DNA from 4 places in the Cellulosilyticum sp. genome. Region 1 is predicted to be linked to each of the others. Evidence: predicted binding sites of a transcription regulator. Region 1 holds the regulator's gene; each other region holds the start of a gene.
The links. Region 1 encodes Rex, which represses fermentation and respiration genes when NADH is low (regulators of the CRP and FNR family bind a similar motif). Its sites were predicted from a motif close to ATTGTTAANTANTTAACAAT; they were not measured.

Region 2: AC1VAQ_RS04455 (phosphoenolpyruvate carboxykinase (ATP)) is a predicted target of Rex. The motif match lies at 2,037-2,056, and genes of this name have one in related genera.
Region 3: AC1VAQ_RS06455 (carbonic anhydrase) is a predicted target of Rex. The motif match lies at 1,644-1,663, and genes of this name have one in related genera.
Region 4: adhE (bifunctional acetaldehyde-CoA/alcohol dehydrogenase) is a predicted target of Rex. The motif match lies at 2,123-2,142, and genes of this name have one in related genera.

The regions. Positions count from the first base shown of each region.
Region 1 covers NZ_CEVXFV010000059.1:5,108-9,330, reverse strand. The annotation lists gene AC1VAQ_RS17855 (NAD(P)H-hydrate dehydratase) at 1-19, opposite strand, end outside; gene acpS (holo-ACP synthase) at 21-398, opposite strand; gene AC1VAQ_RS17845 (hypothetical protein) at 395-1,087, opposite strand; gene AC1VAQ_RS17840 (redox-sensing transcriptional repressor Rex) at 1,596-2,252, opposite strand; gene AC1VAQ_RS17835 (ABC-F family ATP-binding cassette domain-containing protein) at 2,399-4,223, shown strand, end outside.
Region 2 covers NZ_CEVXFV010000006.1:120,438-124,660, reverse strand. The annotation lists gene AC1VAQ_RS04460 (iron-containing alcohol dehydrogenase) at 1-28, shown strand, start outside; gene AC1VAQ_RS04455 (phosphoenolpyruvate carboxykinase (ATP)) at 298-1,959, opposite strand; gene AC1VAQ_RS04450 (aminotransferase class V-fold PLP-dependent enzyme) at 2,265-3,554, shown strand; gene AC1VAQ_RS04445 (putative polysaccharide biosynthesis protein) at 3,600-4,223, opposite strand, start outside.
Region 3 covers NZ_CEVXFV010000010.1:78,381-82,603, reverse strand. The annotation lists gene AC1VAQ_RS06470 (endonuclease MutS2) at 1-83, opposite strand, end outside; gene AC1VAQ_RS06465 (C40 family peptidase) at 231-932, opposite strand; gene trmL (tRNA (uridine(34)/cytosine(34)/5-carboxymethylaminomethyluridine(34)-2'-O)-methyltransferase TrmL) at 1,016-1,504, opposite strand; gene AC1VAQ_RS06455 (carbonic anhydrase) at 1,932-2,669, shown strand; gene AC1VAQ_RS06450 (DNA topoisomerase III) at 2,762-4,223, opposite strand, start outside.
Region 4 covers NZ_CEVXFV010000051.1:7,492-11,714, forward strand. The annotation lists gene AC1VAQ_RS16765 (methyl-accepting chemotaxis protein) at 519-1,853, shown strand; gene adhE (bifunctional acetaldehyde-CoA/alcohol dehydrogenase) at 2,207-4,223, shown strand, end outside.

The DNA.
Region 1 (4,223 bases):
TAGGCGTCATTAATTTCATATTATTCTCCTCCTTCTGCTAGGGCATAGGCCACTGCATAAGTCTGGCAATGTGAAATACTTACCTGCATAGCCGTCACACCTAATTCTTGCCCTAATCTTTGTGCTTTATTTAACAAATAAACTTTAGGTTTTCCCAATCTATCTGGTGTAATTTCTATATCACTGGCTGAAAAATTTCTAAAGCCTGTACCTAGTGCCTTACTTACTGCTTCTTTTGCTGCAAAAACACCTGCTATCGTTTCTGCGCGATAATTCTTCGTTTCAAAATAGCTCATTTCATTTGGTGTAAACACCTTACTTAAAAAAGAAGGTGTTTTTTTAACAGCCTTTTCAATGCGACTAATTTCAATAATGTCTGTTCCTATTCCTAATATCATTTTTTATTCGTATCCCATAATGTTTTATCGATAATTTCAATTTGCTGTTGCCCTACAATATTATGAAGATAATTGTAGATATCCTTTAAAAATTTTTCACTTTGTTTCTTTTCATTAGTTTTCTTAAGCATTTCAGCACGAAGTGCCTCAATCTCTGACTCTAGCTTTATCTCTTTTTGACGATGAATATCTATATATTCATAACCTACTGCTACCATCTCCCCTATAAGCTCTTTATTAGTTACTTGAACCTGCTCATCTACCTCTTCAAGTCTTGTTTCAATATTCTCTAAACGATTATTTACTTCTAAAGTACTTTGATGTAATTTATTGAGTTCTTCTATTTTTTTATCCCCATCTTCACCTTGTACTTCTCCACTTAAAGCTAAAATTTGCTTTAGGAAATTTTGCTTCACTTTATTATACTCTTTATAATCCGTATTTAAACGTGCCTGTTCCTTAAGAAGTTCTTGTAACAGCTTTTCTTTTTCATCAATCACTTTACTTTTTATTTGTTCCTTAACGGTATACCATAGTGGATCTAATAGCACAATAGGTAACTTCCTATTTTCTAAGACCGTATTAATATAGCTTTTTTTAATTTCTACTTGCTTATCTGATAACTTTACATTATCTGCTATATCATCCTGTACAACTACTTTTCTATTTTTCTTTCCAAATCCGAACATCCCTTGCCCCCTTAATTATTACTCTTATAGGCTCTATATTATAGATATCACATTTATAAAGTTTTATTATTATATATTTTTTAACTTTATAGCCAGTTTCTCTATATTATATCTTGTTTTTTAATATTAGAATATGAATTTCATCAATAAATGCTGGTCACTTATAAATATGTCGGCATTTTGAAAGAATAAATTATGCATTCTCTTTTTTCAATTTCTTTATACCTTATTATAGATTTCACATTTATAAAATTTAGTTATTCATAGTTTGTAGTCATGTGAAATCATTGAGAGAAATCTATTTACCTAAATGCATATTTCAAGTTTTTGGTTTCTCTATATAGATTTCACATTTATAAATTTTAATTATTCATAGTCTTGAGTCATGTGAAATCATTAGGAGAAACCTATTTACCTCGATGCATATTTCAAGTTTTTAATTTGTTTCTCTATAGAAATTTAAAAAAGCTATCACGGAAATAATCTGTGATAGCTCTTTTAACATACCTTATAATTCTTTAGGCGTACGCCCATGTTCTGCTTCATTTATTTTATATGCTAAGGTCATTAAGTTTTGTGATAAGTGTACGTTCTCTACTTGTACTGTATCAGGTAAGAATAAGTCAACTGGTGAGAAATTCCAAAGCCCTTTAATTCCCCACTTCGCTAAATTTTCTGCTGTTTCTTTAACGCGTGTTTTTGGCATTGTTAAGATTGCAATTTCTACTCCGTTTTCTTTAACGAATTCCTCCATCTTATCAATATCCATAACCTCTACACCATTAATACTCATTCCGATGAGTCTTGGATTAACATCAAAAAGACCTATCGTCTTAAAACCACGTTTGCTAAATGAAGTTGAGTTAGCAATAGCTTGTCCTAAATTACCTACTCCGACGATAATCATTTTATAATTTTGATGAAGCCCTAAAATTTTGCCGATTTCTGTGTAGAGATATTCCACATTGTAACCATATCCTTGTTGTCCGAAGCCTCCAAAATTGTTAAGATCTTGACGAATTTGTGAGGCTGTTACATTCATTTTCTCGCTTAATTCCCTAGATGAGATTTTTGTCACACCTTTTTGTAGTAGTTCACCTAAGTAACGATAATAACGTGGTAAACGTCTTACTACAGCCATAGAAATTTTTCTTTCTTCTGTCACGTTTTCAACTCCTCACTTCTCATATACGTAGTGATTTCAGTATACATTTAGGTTTTTTTTTTGTCAATGTAGATTCTTGGCATGTTTCCTTTCTTTTTGCACTTTTTTTTGCTAAAATTAAAAAAGAATTACTAAGGAGGCTAAAAATGATTATCTCATGCAGTAATATACAAAAAACATTTATTGATCAAACTGTACTTAAAAATGTTAGTTTTCATATAGAAGATCATGAAAAGGTAGCTTTAATAGGAAATAATGGTGCGGGTAAAACCACATTACTTAAAATTCTTACGAAGGAAATGGAAAGTGATGGGGGTAGCATTTCTTGTAGTAAGGATTGTACCATCGGCTACTTAAAACAACATATGGACCTGGATTCAGAAAGAACCGTTTATGAAGAACTTCTTCATGTATTTGATGAAGTTATTGCCCTTGAAACAAAGCTTCATGATATGGAAGCTGAAATCGCCAGAACTTCTTCATTAGATTTAATGGGAAGCTATGATGCCCTCCGCACAGAATTTGAAAACAAAAAAGGCTATGAATATAAAAGCCTCGTCAAAGGTGTCTTAAAAGGTCTTGGTTTTGATGAATCTGTTTATGAAAAACCTATTTCTATTTTATCTGGTGGTCAAAAGAACCGTGTAGCTTTAGGTAAGCTCTTACTCCAAGAACCTACACTTCTTCTCCTTGATGAACCGACTAACCACTTAGATATTGAAGCTATTGAATGGTTAGAAGGTTTCCTTCGCAGCTATAAAGGTGCTGTTATCATCATTTCCCACGACCGTTACTTCTTAGATAAGATTGTTACAAAAGTAATTCACTTAGAATTCGGTCAGGCCTTTGTTTATAATGGTAACTATAGCGACTATGTGATTAAAAGTGAAAAAGAATACGAAATTGCTATGAAACACTTTGAAAAGCAACAAAGAGAAATCGCTCAGCAACAAGCCGTTATTGCTAAACTTAAGCAATTTAACCGTGAAAAATCTCTTAAACGTGCAAGAAGCCGCGAAAAGGCTCTTGATAAAATTGAGGTTATGGATGCTCCAATGATTGATAATAAACCAATGCAACTTGTACTTACGCCACGTATTCCAAGCGGTAATGACGTATTAGACCTCAAAGAAGTCAGCAAAACTTTTGAAGATGCACCTTTATTTAGCAACATGAATATGTCTATTAAAAAAGGTGATAAAGTTGCCTTAGTTGGTCCTAACGGCGTCGGTAAAACAACACTCTTCCGTATCATCTTAGAGCAAATTCCTGCATCCTCGGGTACTGTACGTTTAGGTTCTAATGTTATGGTGGGCTACTATGACCAGGAGCATTCTACATTAGATACAACTAATACGATTATGGAAGAAATCCAAACTTCTTTCCCAGAACTTAAAAATGGTGAAATCCGTAATATGCTTGCTGCTTTCTTATTTACAAATGATGATGTTTTCAAACCAATTTCTGCCTTAAGCGGTGGTGAAAGAGGACGTGTGGCACTTGCTAAGATTATGCTTTCAAAAGCTAACTTTTTAATCCTAGATGAACCGACTAACCACTTAGACATCTTATCAAAGGAAATATTAGAAAGTGCCATTTCAAATTACGAGGGAACTGTATTATATGTATCCCATGACCGTTACTTCATTAATCAAACAGCAAGCAAAGTCATTGAAATGAATCAAACAGGTGCAAAAGAATTCCTTGGGGACTATGATTACTATGTAGAGAAGAAAAAAGAACTTCTTACTACACCAGTGCCAAAAGTAACTGTTAAAACAGCAGTAGCAACTGCTCCTGCTGCTCCATCTAACAAAGATGACTGGCAAAAACAAAAAGAAGAACAAACACGTATTAGACGTATTCAAAATCAAATTACAAAAGTAGAAACAACTATTCAAGAAGCCGAAGCTGAAATGGAAGATATCGATGCACAGCTTTGCCTTGAAGAAGTTTATACTAATGCTGAAA
Region 2 (4,223 bases), on a different contig from region 1:
TTACTACGGCGTAGATGTTACATTCTAAATAAAAAGAGAAGAGGCCAGGTTGCACGAAAGTGCCACCTGGCTTTTTTTATGGAAAAGGTCCGTGTGGATAAGTGAGTATATATTTTGTGCCATCTCCCTCCCTCTGGTCGAAGTCGAGCTCAAAAAAGATATACTAACTTACCCACACTATGTATATGATAAAACAAAAGTGAAGGGAGGAAAACGAAAAAAGGTCGTAGAGACTATTTCCCTACGACCTTTTTTCGACGATTTATTTAACTTTGTTTTTAATGCAAAATTTAATAATTAAGCACGTTTTGATTCCTCTACAACTTTTTGTAATGCTTCTAATGCGTCAGCTGGAAGTTTATCAAATCCGCCTTTTTCTGTTTCACGAGATGCAACGAAGTTTACACGTTCTTGCATACGTTTTTGTAATTGTTCAACGTAGTTGCTATCTGAGAAGTCTGGTACGAAACCTTCAACTTCCATGATTTCGATATCGCTGAATGGTCCCCATTGTTTGAATTCTGTTTTTCCTTCAACTACAGCTTCAAGTACACCAAGAGTAACTTCTTTAGTTACTTTTTTGCCCATGAATTCTCCTGTGTTGATAATATAGCAGTCTACATTTTTCTCTGCTACTAAGTTTCTGAATGCAATGTAGTCGTTTGCAAGTGGATATGTTCTGAATGGGTTAGCATATGGTTCTACAACTAAAGCATTAGGATCTACTCCAGGAGCAAGTCTTTCAGCACTTGAACGTTTTGTAGCAAGTGTAGCACCCATTACTGAAGCAAGTTCAGCACCACTAAGTCTTACGATTGGTGGAAGTGTAGGGTCTTTCATAATCCAGAAGATAGCATTAACTGGCTCGTTGAATTTGTTTACACGGTTTGGTGACCAAAGAATTGATTTTACTGCACGCCCATTACCATTACGAACGTCTTCTGTAACAGGAACGATTTTGCCATCTTCATCAAGTGTAGCGGCACAGTTTTGAAGTGATACAAGATATTTATTGTCTTCACATGTAAGTGGATAGTCAGCTGTTTTGTCAAAGTAAGATGGTTCAAGTGCGATTGAAGAACCGTCTTCTCCAGAAATAACGAATGCATCATCATGAAGAACTGTAATATCATATTTACCATCATGACGCGCATGTGTAAGAGTTGATTTACCAGAACCTGAAAGACCAAATACACCAGCTACGAAGCTTTTACCGCCTGGTAAGTTGTAACGTTTTTGTCCGCCGTGGCAAGATGCATAGCCGTGACGGTTAGCCATAGCCCAAGCAAGTGTAAGTGTACCTTTTTTATGTTCTCCGAAGTATCTAAGACCAAGAATACAAGCACAGTTATGAGCTGTATCAAATACACAAAGTCCAAGTGGGTGATCTGGATGTGACCAATCTGGATCTGAGTAAATGTAAAGGTCGCCTTCATTATCGTATAGTTTAGACTCATTATACATTTTAGCTACTTCTTCGTTAATTACTTGGAAGTTAAGAAGCCAAGAATACATGTTATTAGCATATGTAGCAGGGATGCAAAGGTGAGCTTTTACTGTGAAATCTTTATCAAGACCTACAACAGCTTGTGCGTGGCACATTTTTTTAGTTCTACCTTGGAAAATAGCTTCACTAATTTTAAGTCTGTATTCATTAACATCTACACCAGCTTCTCCAATGATTCTACGAGCAGCAGCAGTACGTCCAGTTACAGCGCCATCGTTGAAAAGAAGAATTTTAGCGTCTTCATCGAGACCAATTAATTCTGGTTTATATACTGGCATATCTGTAACGATTGTACCAGGTGCTTCTTTTGCATATTTATAAGCTTCTTTCAAAGAGTTTACAGGAACTACATTGTTACCATAGAATGCGGTTTCGATTGTTGCACGAATTGAGTTGAAAATTGGGTTGTCTGCCCCGATTTCAGTTCTAGGGAATCTTGCTTTTGTTGCCATGAGTAAATCCTCCTTAAAAATAATTTGATTTAAGATAAATTATTATATAATATATAACCTTAACTAATACGACAAGAAATGTTAAATTTCTTACAAACTAATTATCTGATATTAGAAGTTAAAAGTCAATAAAAAACAATATAAAATTTAATAAAATTATACAATAATATAACAAAAATTAAAAACTATAATATATTCTAAAAAATATATAACTAAAATAATTTTTGACAAACATGTCCTACATAGACGTATAAGATTCATAAAAGGTGGTTTATTGAATATATTTTTTTGAGGAGGGTTGCATAATGAGGCAAAAAAAGAATTATCGCGAATTGTTTAATGGCATTGAGGTACCTATAGAGCTAGAAAATGGGCAGCAGGTTATTCCTATCAATTTCGATAATGGTGCAACAACACCACCATTTAAACAGGTAGATAGTTTTGTGTCTGAAAATATACTTATGTATGGCTCAGTAGGGCGTGGTGGTCATAAGTCTGGATATTGTACGAGAGCCTATGAATTATCTAAAAAAGAAGTATTAAATTTTTTTAATGTTTCTGAGGAAGATGGATATGAAGTTATTTACGTTAAGAACACTACGGAAGGTATTAATTTACTAGCGAATATGTTATGTGACCGTAGTAATTGCAAGGTTTTAACGTCGAGAATGGAACATCATGCAAATGATTTGCCTTGGCGAAGATTAGCAAATGTATTGTATGTAGAAGTGGATAAAGAAGGTAAAGTGGCATTAGAGGAAATGGAATATATACTTAAAAGATCATTAGGGACGATTAAATATGTAACAATGACGGCAGCAAGTAATGTTACGGGATATACAGCAGATATTCATAAGCTGGCTAGAATAGCTCATCAATATGGTGCACATTTAATAGTGGATGTTGCACAACTTGTTGCCCATAGAGAAATTGATATTAAAGGGGAAGTCCCAGAAGAGGCAATAGATTTCTTAGTATTTTCTGGACATAAGATGTATGCACCTTTTGGGAGTGGTGTGGTGATTGCGAAGAAAGAGTTTTTAAAGAATAAGGTCCCTTTTTTACAAGGTGGAGGAACAGTTGAGGCTGTTTTTGATTATGATGTTTACTATAAGGATACTGGAGCAAGGGATGAAGCAGGAACACCTAATTTTTTAGGGGTGATGTCTATAGTGGCAGCTATGACTGTTTTGAAAACTATTGGATTTGAGGAGATAGAGCGTCATGAAAGTGTACTTAGGAAGCAATTGATAAATGGATTAAGTGCGATACCAGGAATCATTTTATACGGCGATCCGATGGCGGAGAATAGAGTGGGTGTTGTTCCTTTTAATATAAGAGGTATTCATCATAGCGAGGTTGGTAGATTACTTCAAGAAATAAGGGGAATAGCTGTAAGGACAGGGTGCTTTTGTGCGCAACCTTATGTTATGCGACTTTTAGGGGTGACGGATAAAGAGAGATATAGATATTTAGAAAAACCACGTCTTCAAAAGCCTGGTATGATTCGTGCCAGCTTTGGATTGTATAACACGGAGGAAGAAGTGGATGAATTTTTGGATACAGTGGAGTTCATTGTGAAGCATTATCAGTAACGAATAAAAAATAAAAAATAAAAGATTGGAGGCCTATGGCCTCCTTTATTCTTCATAGCTGGGGTGAAGAAGAGTTGTTAGTTTGATGAAGTCTTCTTTGCGGAGACAGTCAATGATGAAGAGGAGAAGCAGGTAGATTAAGGAACTTAGAATAAGGGCCAAAATGAGGATAGGGGTAGTTGCTAGATTGTAGTGAAAGCATAGGTTTAATATAAGTTTGGAAAAAGTTGCACCGCCTAAGGCTGCTAGAAGAGGTTTAAGAATCCAGTTAGAGACTTGAACCTTAAGCTTGGTAGAGTCTAGTAGTTTATTGAAGTTAAGGGTAGAGGTCATAATATTACTAATAATCATAATACCTATAAAACTAGAAATTCCTTTGATAGGTAAGAAGAAATAAATCGTTGTAATACGAAATAGTGTGTCAAAAATACTATATTTGAGGCAGCTTACTTGTTTTCCTAAGCCTTTTAGGATGCCATCCGTAACAACTTCTACATACATAAATGGTACAATTAAAGCTAAGATACGTAGCATTTTGCCAATTTGTTTATTGTGATAAAGGACAAGGCCTATTTCATCAGCATAGTTAATGAATAAACTGGCAGCAAAAAGGCTAAGCATGAAGGTGAATTGAATAACTTTGTTTACAGTGTAGTTAACACGTTTTTT
Region 3 (4,223 bases), on a different contig from region 1:
TTTCCACCTTCTGTCACTGCTTGCGATTTTACAAGTTCAAGTACTTTATGAAATTCTAATTTATAGAGTGTTTTTGCGTTCATTTTATAACCTCTTATATTGTATTTAACGTTATTTCTATTATGACACAATTTGTCTGCTTTGCAAATATTAAAAACTAAACCTTCTTATTCCTATAAAAAAACATGAGGCTAATGACATAGCCTCATGTTTTTTTAACTCATGTCTTTTTAACTATTGATAATACGACTACTTGTGACATAATTGCGTGCATAATATGGACTATCTAATCTACTGAGCATCACACCATTGGTACCATCAGCATGTAAAAACATATTATCACCTGCGTATATCCCTACATGTGAAATCGTTCCTGTATTCTTACCTGTTGTATCAAAAAACACAAGGTCGCCAGGACGAAGCTCTGCTTTGTCAATGATTTTACCATCTCTTACCTGTGTTGCCGCAAGCCTCGTAATGTTAATATCAAAAGTTTCATATACTTCTTTGGTGAGTCCTGAACAATCTACTCCTTTTTTTAGGTCATTACCACCCCATACATAAGGCGTACCAATAAACTGTTTACCGTAATCTACGATTTCTTCACCTAAAACCTTACTATATGGTATATATTCATTTTGTGTCACTTCCACACTTGTTTTACGAATCCATCCAACATCACCATTTAAACTCACTTTATACCAATCATTATTTTGGCCAATGATATGAACTTGCTTACTATAAGTAGTCCCTAAAATATCGGCATATTGATCTGGATAACTCCTTATATCTGTATTTGCATCACGAAGTGAGGCAACTATGCCAGTATACTTAGGGAATATTGACTTTCGTTCTACAGGACTTGCATAAAGTGTGGTACTCATTAAAAGCGCTAGTCCTACTCCTAAAACACGCTTCATTAAAGATTTCATAATTTCCTCCTAAAAGCTAAAACTTCCATTTGCAATTATTGCACAATATTCCGTTTTTTATACAGCCTTAAGAGGATTTTCTCTTACCAGTGATAATGATGCAGTTCACCTGCTATTTTGAGATGCTCAAAATTATGTTGTCTGAGCGCTTCATAAAGTACAATTGCCACAGAATTTGATAAGTTCAAAGAACGCGCTTCTGAAATCATAGGAATACGAATACAAGTTTCTTTACTTTCTAATAAAATCTCTTCTGGAATACCTGCTGACTCTCTCCCAAACATAATATAAGCATCTTCTTCATACGCTACTTCTGTGTAAGTTTGACGTGATTTAGTTGTTGCCATATAAACTTTAGGATAATTATTTTTCTCTAAGAATTCCTGATAGTTTTTATAAGTTTTTACTGTTACTAAATGCCAGTAATCAAGACCTGCACGCTTAATTTGTTTTTCATCTAATGAAAATCCTAATGGTTCAATTAAATGAAGCGTAGCACCTGTCGCAGCACAGGTTCTTGCAATATTTCCTGTATTTTGTGGTATTTCTGGTTCATGTAAAACGATATTCATCGTACATCCTCTTCTTTCTTTTGTATATTATAAATTTCATGATAAACATTTCCACTATATGCCTATTATTATATGTCATATTTTGTCTTGAATCAACGCCCACCTTTCCCAGTCTTAACTTTTGACATTTCGTTTAAAATTTGTTGAATATTTTACACGAATCAATTATTTGATTTTATTTTTAACTATTTTTCTTTAAATTTATCGATATATTCTTTTTTTATTTAATCATTTTTACCTATTTTATTTATAACATACAAGCTCTTTCTACTTATTTCTTACTAATTTATTTTCTACAGCTTCAAACAAATAATTTGAATATATGTTTTTATTGTGATATTTTTTAAAAGTCACATTTTTAAATATCATTTTCTAAGTGTTTAACACTTACAATGATTTAATTCATTACATAGGGAGAATACTGATTATGAAAAAATTTGCTTTTTTATTTGTTTTAATGAGCACACTAGCTTTCGTAGGATGTGGTAATACCAATACACCTGCCCAGCCTACTGAAGTTACACCATCTACTACTACAGAAACTGCATCTACACCAAATGAAGCCGAAAGTCTTGTAGTCGATACAAACGTTTCAACTGCTGAAGATGCACTTAACCTTTTAAAAGATGGCAATGCACGTTTCGTAGCTGATGATACTGAAATCATTAATGTTTCTTCTGCAAAAAGAACTGAGCTTGAAAATGGGCAATCACCTTATGCCGTAGTTATTTCATGTTCTGACTCTCGTGTTACACCATCTCACGTTTTTAATGCAGGACTTGGAGAACTTTTTGAAATTCGTATTGCTGGTAACATTTTAGATGAATATGCACTTGGTTCTGTAGAATATGGCGTAGAACATCTTGGTTGCCCGCTTCTTGTTGTCATGGGACATGAAAGCTGCGGCGCTGTAACTGCTGCCTTTGAAGCCTATGAAGCCAAATCAGAACCCGAAGGTGCCATCGGCGAACTTGTTGCTGCCATCACACCAAGCGTAGAAGCTGTAAATGCTTCTTCTATTGAAGATGCCTCTCACACAAATGTTCAGGCTACTATTGAGACTCTTAAACAAAATCCTGTCGTAGCTGAAGCCATTGAATCAGGCAAACTTCAAGTTGTAGGGGCTTACTATGACTTAGATGGTCATGTTACATTCTTAGATTAATCATTATTTTATCTCACTTTAATTGGCCTAATATAAATAAAATGGGTGTCGTAAATTTACGACACCCATTTTATTTAGTGTTTAAAAGTATCTTATTTGTTTAACTTTGAGAACAAGTCTGCAAATACAAAGTTACCTTCATCTTCTTTTTGTTGCTGTTTCATATACTTCTGTACAGAACGTTTATCTACCTTTTCATTATTACTACGATACCTTTTATTAAATGTACTTAATTTTTCTCTAAATGTACATGTTGTACATACATAAATCTGCCCATCTCCCTGCCCACGCAGTTCTAATTTTTTGTGGCATTGTGGACAGCGTGTATTTGTAAATTTACTTACTGTTTCTTTATAACCACACGCACGGTCTTGACATACATACATTTTACCATGTTTACCTTTAACATCTAACAAGAATTTTCCACAGTTAGGACAACGTTTACCTGTCATATTATCATGTACGTATTTATCTGTTGACCTCTTCACATCTTTAACAAGGCCGCTGCTATAAATGCGAATATTTTCCAGAAACGTCTTTGGACTCTGTTTGCCTTTGCTGATAAGTTCTAATTCATTTTCCCACTTAGCTGTTAAAAGTGGTGATTTTAAATCTGCTGGTACAAGTTCAATAAGCTGTTTTCCTTTTGATGTTGGAATGATATCCTTGCCATTTTTTTCGATGTAAAACATATTATAGAGCTTTTCAATAATATCTGCACGTGTAGCAACAGTACCAATACCACCTGTTTCACCTAACGTTTTTGCTGCCTTTTGACCTACATTTACATAAAGGTATGGCTTTTCCATAGCAGAAAGTAGTGTTGCCTCATTAAAACGAGCTGGTGCTTTTGTGAAGCATTTGTTTTTTGCAACACTTTGGAGTTTAACACTTTCGCCTTTTGTAAGAACTGGCAAACTTTGATCTTTTACTTCTTCATCATTTTCTTCTTCTACGCTATAGTCATATAAAGCCTTCCAGCCTTTTTCCTGAATGTTCTTGCCTTTTGCAATAAGGCTTTCTCCTGCCACTTCTACTGTTACATTCATCTGTGTATATTCAACCGGACGCATTAACACACTTAAGAAACGTTTTACAACTAGATCATAAATCTTACGTTCTTCATTACTAAGACGTGTAAGCATAGCACTTTCTTCTGTTGGAATAATTGCATGATGATCAGATACCTTACTGTTATCAACAAAGTTTTTACTCACCTTAAAACCTTTGTTGATAATTTCACTTGCAAAACTTCTATAGGGTCCAATCGCCACTGCCTTTAAACGTTCTTTCAAGGTAGGTACAATATCTTCTGAAATATAGCGTGAATCTGTTCTTGGATATGTCAATACTTTATAATTTTCATATAAACGCTGCATAATTCCTAATGTTTGTTTTGGACTAAAACCAAAAAGTTTATTTGCATCACGTTGTAGTTCTGTTAAATCATAAAGTTGCGGTGCATATTGCTTTTTATTGCTTTGACTAATCTCTGTAATGATAGCTTCACCTGTTTCTATCTGTTGAATAAGGGCATCTACTTTGCTTTCATCT
Region 4 (4,223 bases), on a different contig from region 1:
ATATATATAATACACCTAAACACTTGAAAAAGAAAGGCTAAAATAAAAAAGGGAGGCTCTTCACGAGCCTCACCTGTTGTATGATTTCATTATAGAGTTAAAGTATAAAAAATTCACTACTTTTATTGATTATTTTTATAATTTTCATCTTATATTGCGATTTTATTGTTAATTTTTTAGTAATCCTGCAAAAAACGTTTGGTGTTTTAAATTTTTAATTTATTTTTTCAATTCCTATTTTTCCACAAGATTTCTTTCATATATTATCCACATATTTTTAATTTAAATACACAAACTTTTATATTATATTGTGTTTAATTTTTTACTTATCCACATATTTCACAAAACTATCAACATTTTGTGAACAACTTTTTAAATTCCACAACTTTATACACAGGTTTATACATAAGAAGTACTCAACTCTAAGTTATTGTTTCCATACTTCAACCAAAATGATATAATATCATTAATTTTAAATATATTCAAATAAATTCGTTATATTATTTAGGGGGCATAGTATGAAAAAGCATTCACTCAAATCTAAAATCTCGTTTATTACCGCAATATCTGTCTTCATCAACTTTTGTATCTTTACAGCCATTAATCTCTTTACGCTTTTGCCGTCTTTATCCAAGATTCTAAACAACACCTCAATAGATAACGTACAAAAGTCACATGACATATCGATTCTTATCGGATTACATAATCTAGGTAATATGCTATTTAATATTTTAGCTGTTTCTATTTGTCTTTCAATAATCTGTACACGTTTTTTTAAACCCTTCAAGTCTTTAATAGCCGCTTGTCATAGGATGGAAAAAGGTGACTTCAGCACTTCAATTGAAGAAGAAGTATTAAACACTAATGATGAATTAGGACAAGTTGCTATTGCACTTGCACATATGCAAGATAAGCTTAATGAATTTTTAGCCGCTACCGCGCATGAATCCAAAAGAATTCTCTCTATATCAGATACCTTAACCCAAAATGCGACTAAGACCCAAGAGGCCACTACAAATATTGCTAACGCAATTCAAGAAATTGTTTCTGGTGCAGAAGAACAAACTTCTTTTACAGAAGAAACTGCTCAGATGACAACCGAAATACATACTGGTATGGAACGTGTAACTACTAATATTCAAGAAGTTACAAACGCTGCAAGCCTTACATTAAACTCTGCACATGCTGGTGATAACCTCATAGAATCCGTGGTTGCTCAAATGAATGATATTAATGATAAGGTAACTTCAACCGCTGAACTAGTTAGCTTATTAGGTGAAAAATCAAATGAAATTAAAAATGCAGTCTCACTAATTACTGATTTAGCTAAACAAACTAATTTGCTTGCTTTAAATGCATCTATTGAAGCGGCCCGCGCTGGTGATCAAGGGAAAGGATTCGCGGTTGTCGCAGATCAAGTTCGCGTACTTGCTGAACAATCTGCCAGCTCTGCAACCCATATTACCAATATTACAAATGAAATTAACTCTACCATTCAAAATGCCATTGTTTCTATGTCGCAAGGTACTTCTTCTGTACATGAAGGTTTATCCTTAGTTCAAAATGCTGGTACAAGCTTTAAAGAAATTCTAACAAATATCCAACAAGTTTCTGTAGAAATCGAAGAGGTCTCAGCTATTACTGAAGAAGTTAATGCTGGTACAACTAGTGTACTTGATGCCATTGAAAATATCGCAACAATCTCCTCTTCAGCATCTAATAATACGCAATCAGTTGCTATGTCTACAGATGCGCAAGCTAACCTTATGAATGAAGTCACAAAAACTGCTGCTGACCTAGAACGCCGTGCCAAAAAATTAACAGTTGAAGTAAGTAAATATACCATCAAATAATCATTAGCTATTTATAGCTACCTTAGGGGGTGTCGTTAAGGCACCCCCTTTTATTTGTTTATTCTTTAACATAAATTAGCCTAGGTTTAATGCGACCTAAACAAAAGCTTTAAGTAAGTTATTTCGTTATTTTCATCAATTTTTACAGCATCTTTCAAATAATTTGTTCGTACAATTCTAAATTCAAGGCATTGACAAGGCATTTTCCCCATGTTATCATTACAATATATTCTAAATCAAATAAACAATTCTACATTTTTTTAACTTGTTTTGTTAAATTAATAACAATTCAAATTAATCAATGATGTAGTTCTGTCTATACTGCATTTAAATTCTAAGGGAGGATTTTAATTATGTCTGATGAGAAAAAAGAAAAAAAAGTAACAGAAGTACAAGAAACACCAGTTACTGATCCAAAAGTAATGATTGATGAGTTAGTTGCCAAAGCAAAGGTTGCTCTTGATGAATATATGAAACTTGATCAAGAACAAATTGATGAAATTACAAAAGCTATGGCTCTTGCTGGCCTTTCAGCTCAAATGAAACTTGCTAAAATGGCTATCGACGAAACAGGTCGCGGTATCTTTGAAGATAAAGTTACAAAAAATATCTTCGCTACAGAATACATCTACCACAGTATTAAACATGAAAAAACTGTTGGTGTTATCGAAGACAACGAAGATGAAGGCTACATTGAAATTGCTGAACCAGTTGGTATCGTAGCTGGGGTTACACCTACAACTAACCCAACTTCTACTACAATGTTCAAAGCTATCACATGTGCTAAAACACGTAACCCAATCATCTTTGGTTTCCACCCAGCAGCTCAAAAATGTTCACGTGAAGCTGCAATTATCGTTCGTGATGCAGCTATCAAAGCTGGTGCTCCTGAAAACTGTGTACAATGGATTGAAGTTCCTTCAATTGAAGCTACTAATGCACTTATGAATCACCCTGATGTAGCAACCGTTCTTGCAACTGGTGGTTCTGCAATGGTTAAAGCTGCTTACTCTACTGGTAAACCAGCACTCGGCGTTGGCCCTGGTAACGTACCAGCTTTCGTTGAAAAAACTGCAAATCTTGAACAATCTCTCACAGATATCATTCTTTCAAAATCATTCGATAATGGTATGATTTGTGCTTCTGAACAAGCTGCTATCATCGAAGCTCCTATTTACGATAAAGCTGTTGAATTCATGAAAAAACAAGGTTGTTACTTCGCAACTAAAGAAGAAGTTAAAAAACTTGAGCCAATCGTTATTGACCCAGTTAGACAAATGGCTGGTCCTGCTATCGTTGGTAAATATCCATACGAAATTGCAGCACTTGCTGGTATTACAATTCCAAAAGAAACAAAAGTTCTCTGCTGTGAACTTGATGGTGTAGGTGCTGATTACCCACTTTCAAGAGAAAAACTTTCTCCAGTTCTTGCAGTTGTTAAAGCTAAAAATGTTGAAGATGGTATTCAAAAAGCTGAAACAATGGTTGAACTTGGTGGTCTTGGTCATACAGCAGTTATCCATACAACAAACAATGACCTTATTGATGAATATGGCAAACGCCTTAAAGCTTGTCGTATCATTGTAAACTCTCCATCTGCATTTGGTGGTATTGGTGATGTTTATAACTCACTTATGCCTTCATTAACACTTGGTTGCGGTTCTTATGGACATAACTCTACTTCTTCAAACGTAACAGCTCAAAACTTAATTAATAAGAAAAGGGTGGCGAAGAGACGCGTGAATATGCAATGGTTTAAAATTCCAGAAAAAGTTTATTTCGAAGCTGGTTCAGTTCAATACTTATCAAAAATGCCAGACATTCATCGTGCAATGATTGTAGCTGACCCAATGATGGTTAAATTAGGTTATGTAGATAGACTTACTTACCAATTAAATAAAAACCTTAATAAAGTAACAATCGAAATCTTCAGCGAAGTAGAACCAGATCCAGACTTAGTAACAGTTAGAAAAGGTACAGCTGTTATGAATTCATTCCAACCAGACGTTATCATCGCGCTTGGCGGTGGTTCTGCAATGGATGCTGCTAAAGCTATGTGGTTATTCTATGAATATCCAGAAGCTGATTTCATCGGTATGGCTCAAAAATTCATGGATATCCGTAAACGTGTTTACAAGTTCCCTAAACTTGGTAAAAAAGCTAAAATGGTTTCTATCCCAACAACATCAGGTACAGGTTCTGAGGTAACATCATTCGCTGTAATCTCTGATAAATCTAAGAACATGAAATACCCACTTGCTGACTACGAATTAACACCAGATGTAGCTATCATCGACCCAGAATTCGTTATGTCAGTACCAGCTGGCGCAACAGCAGATACAGGTCTTGACGTATTAACACATGCTATTG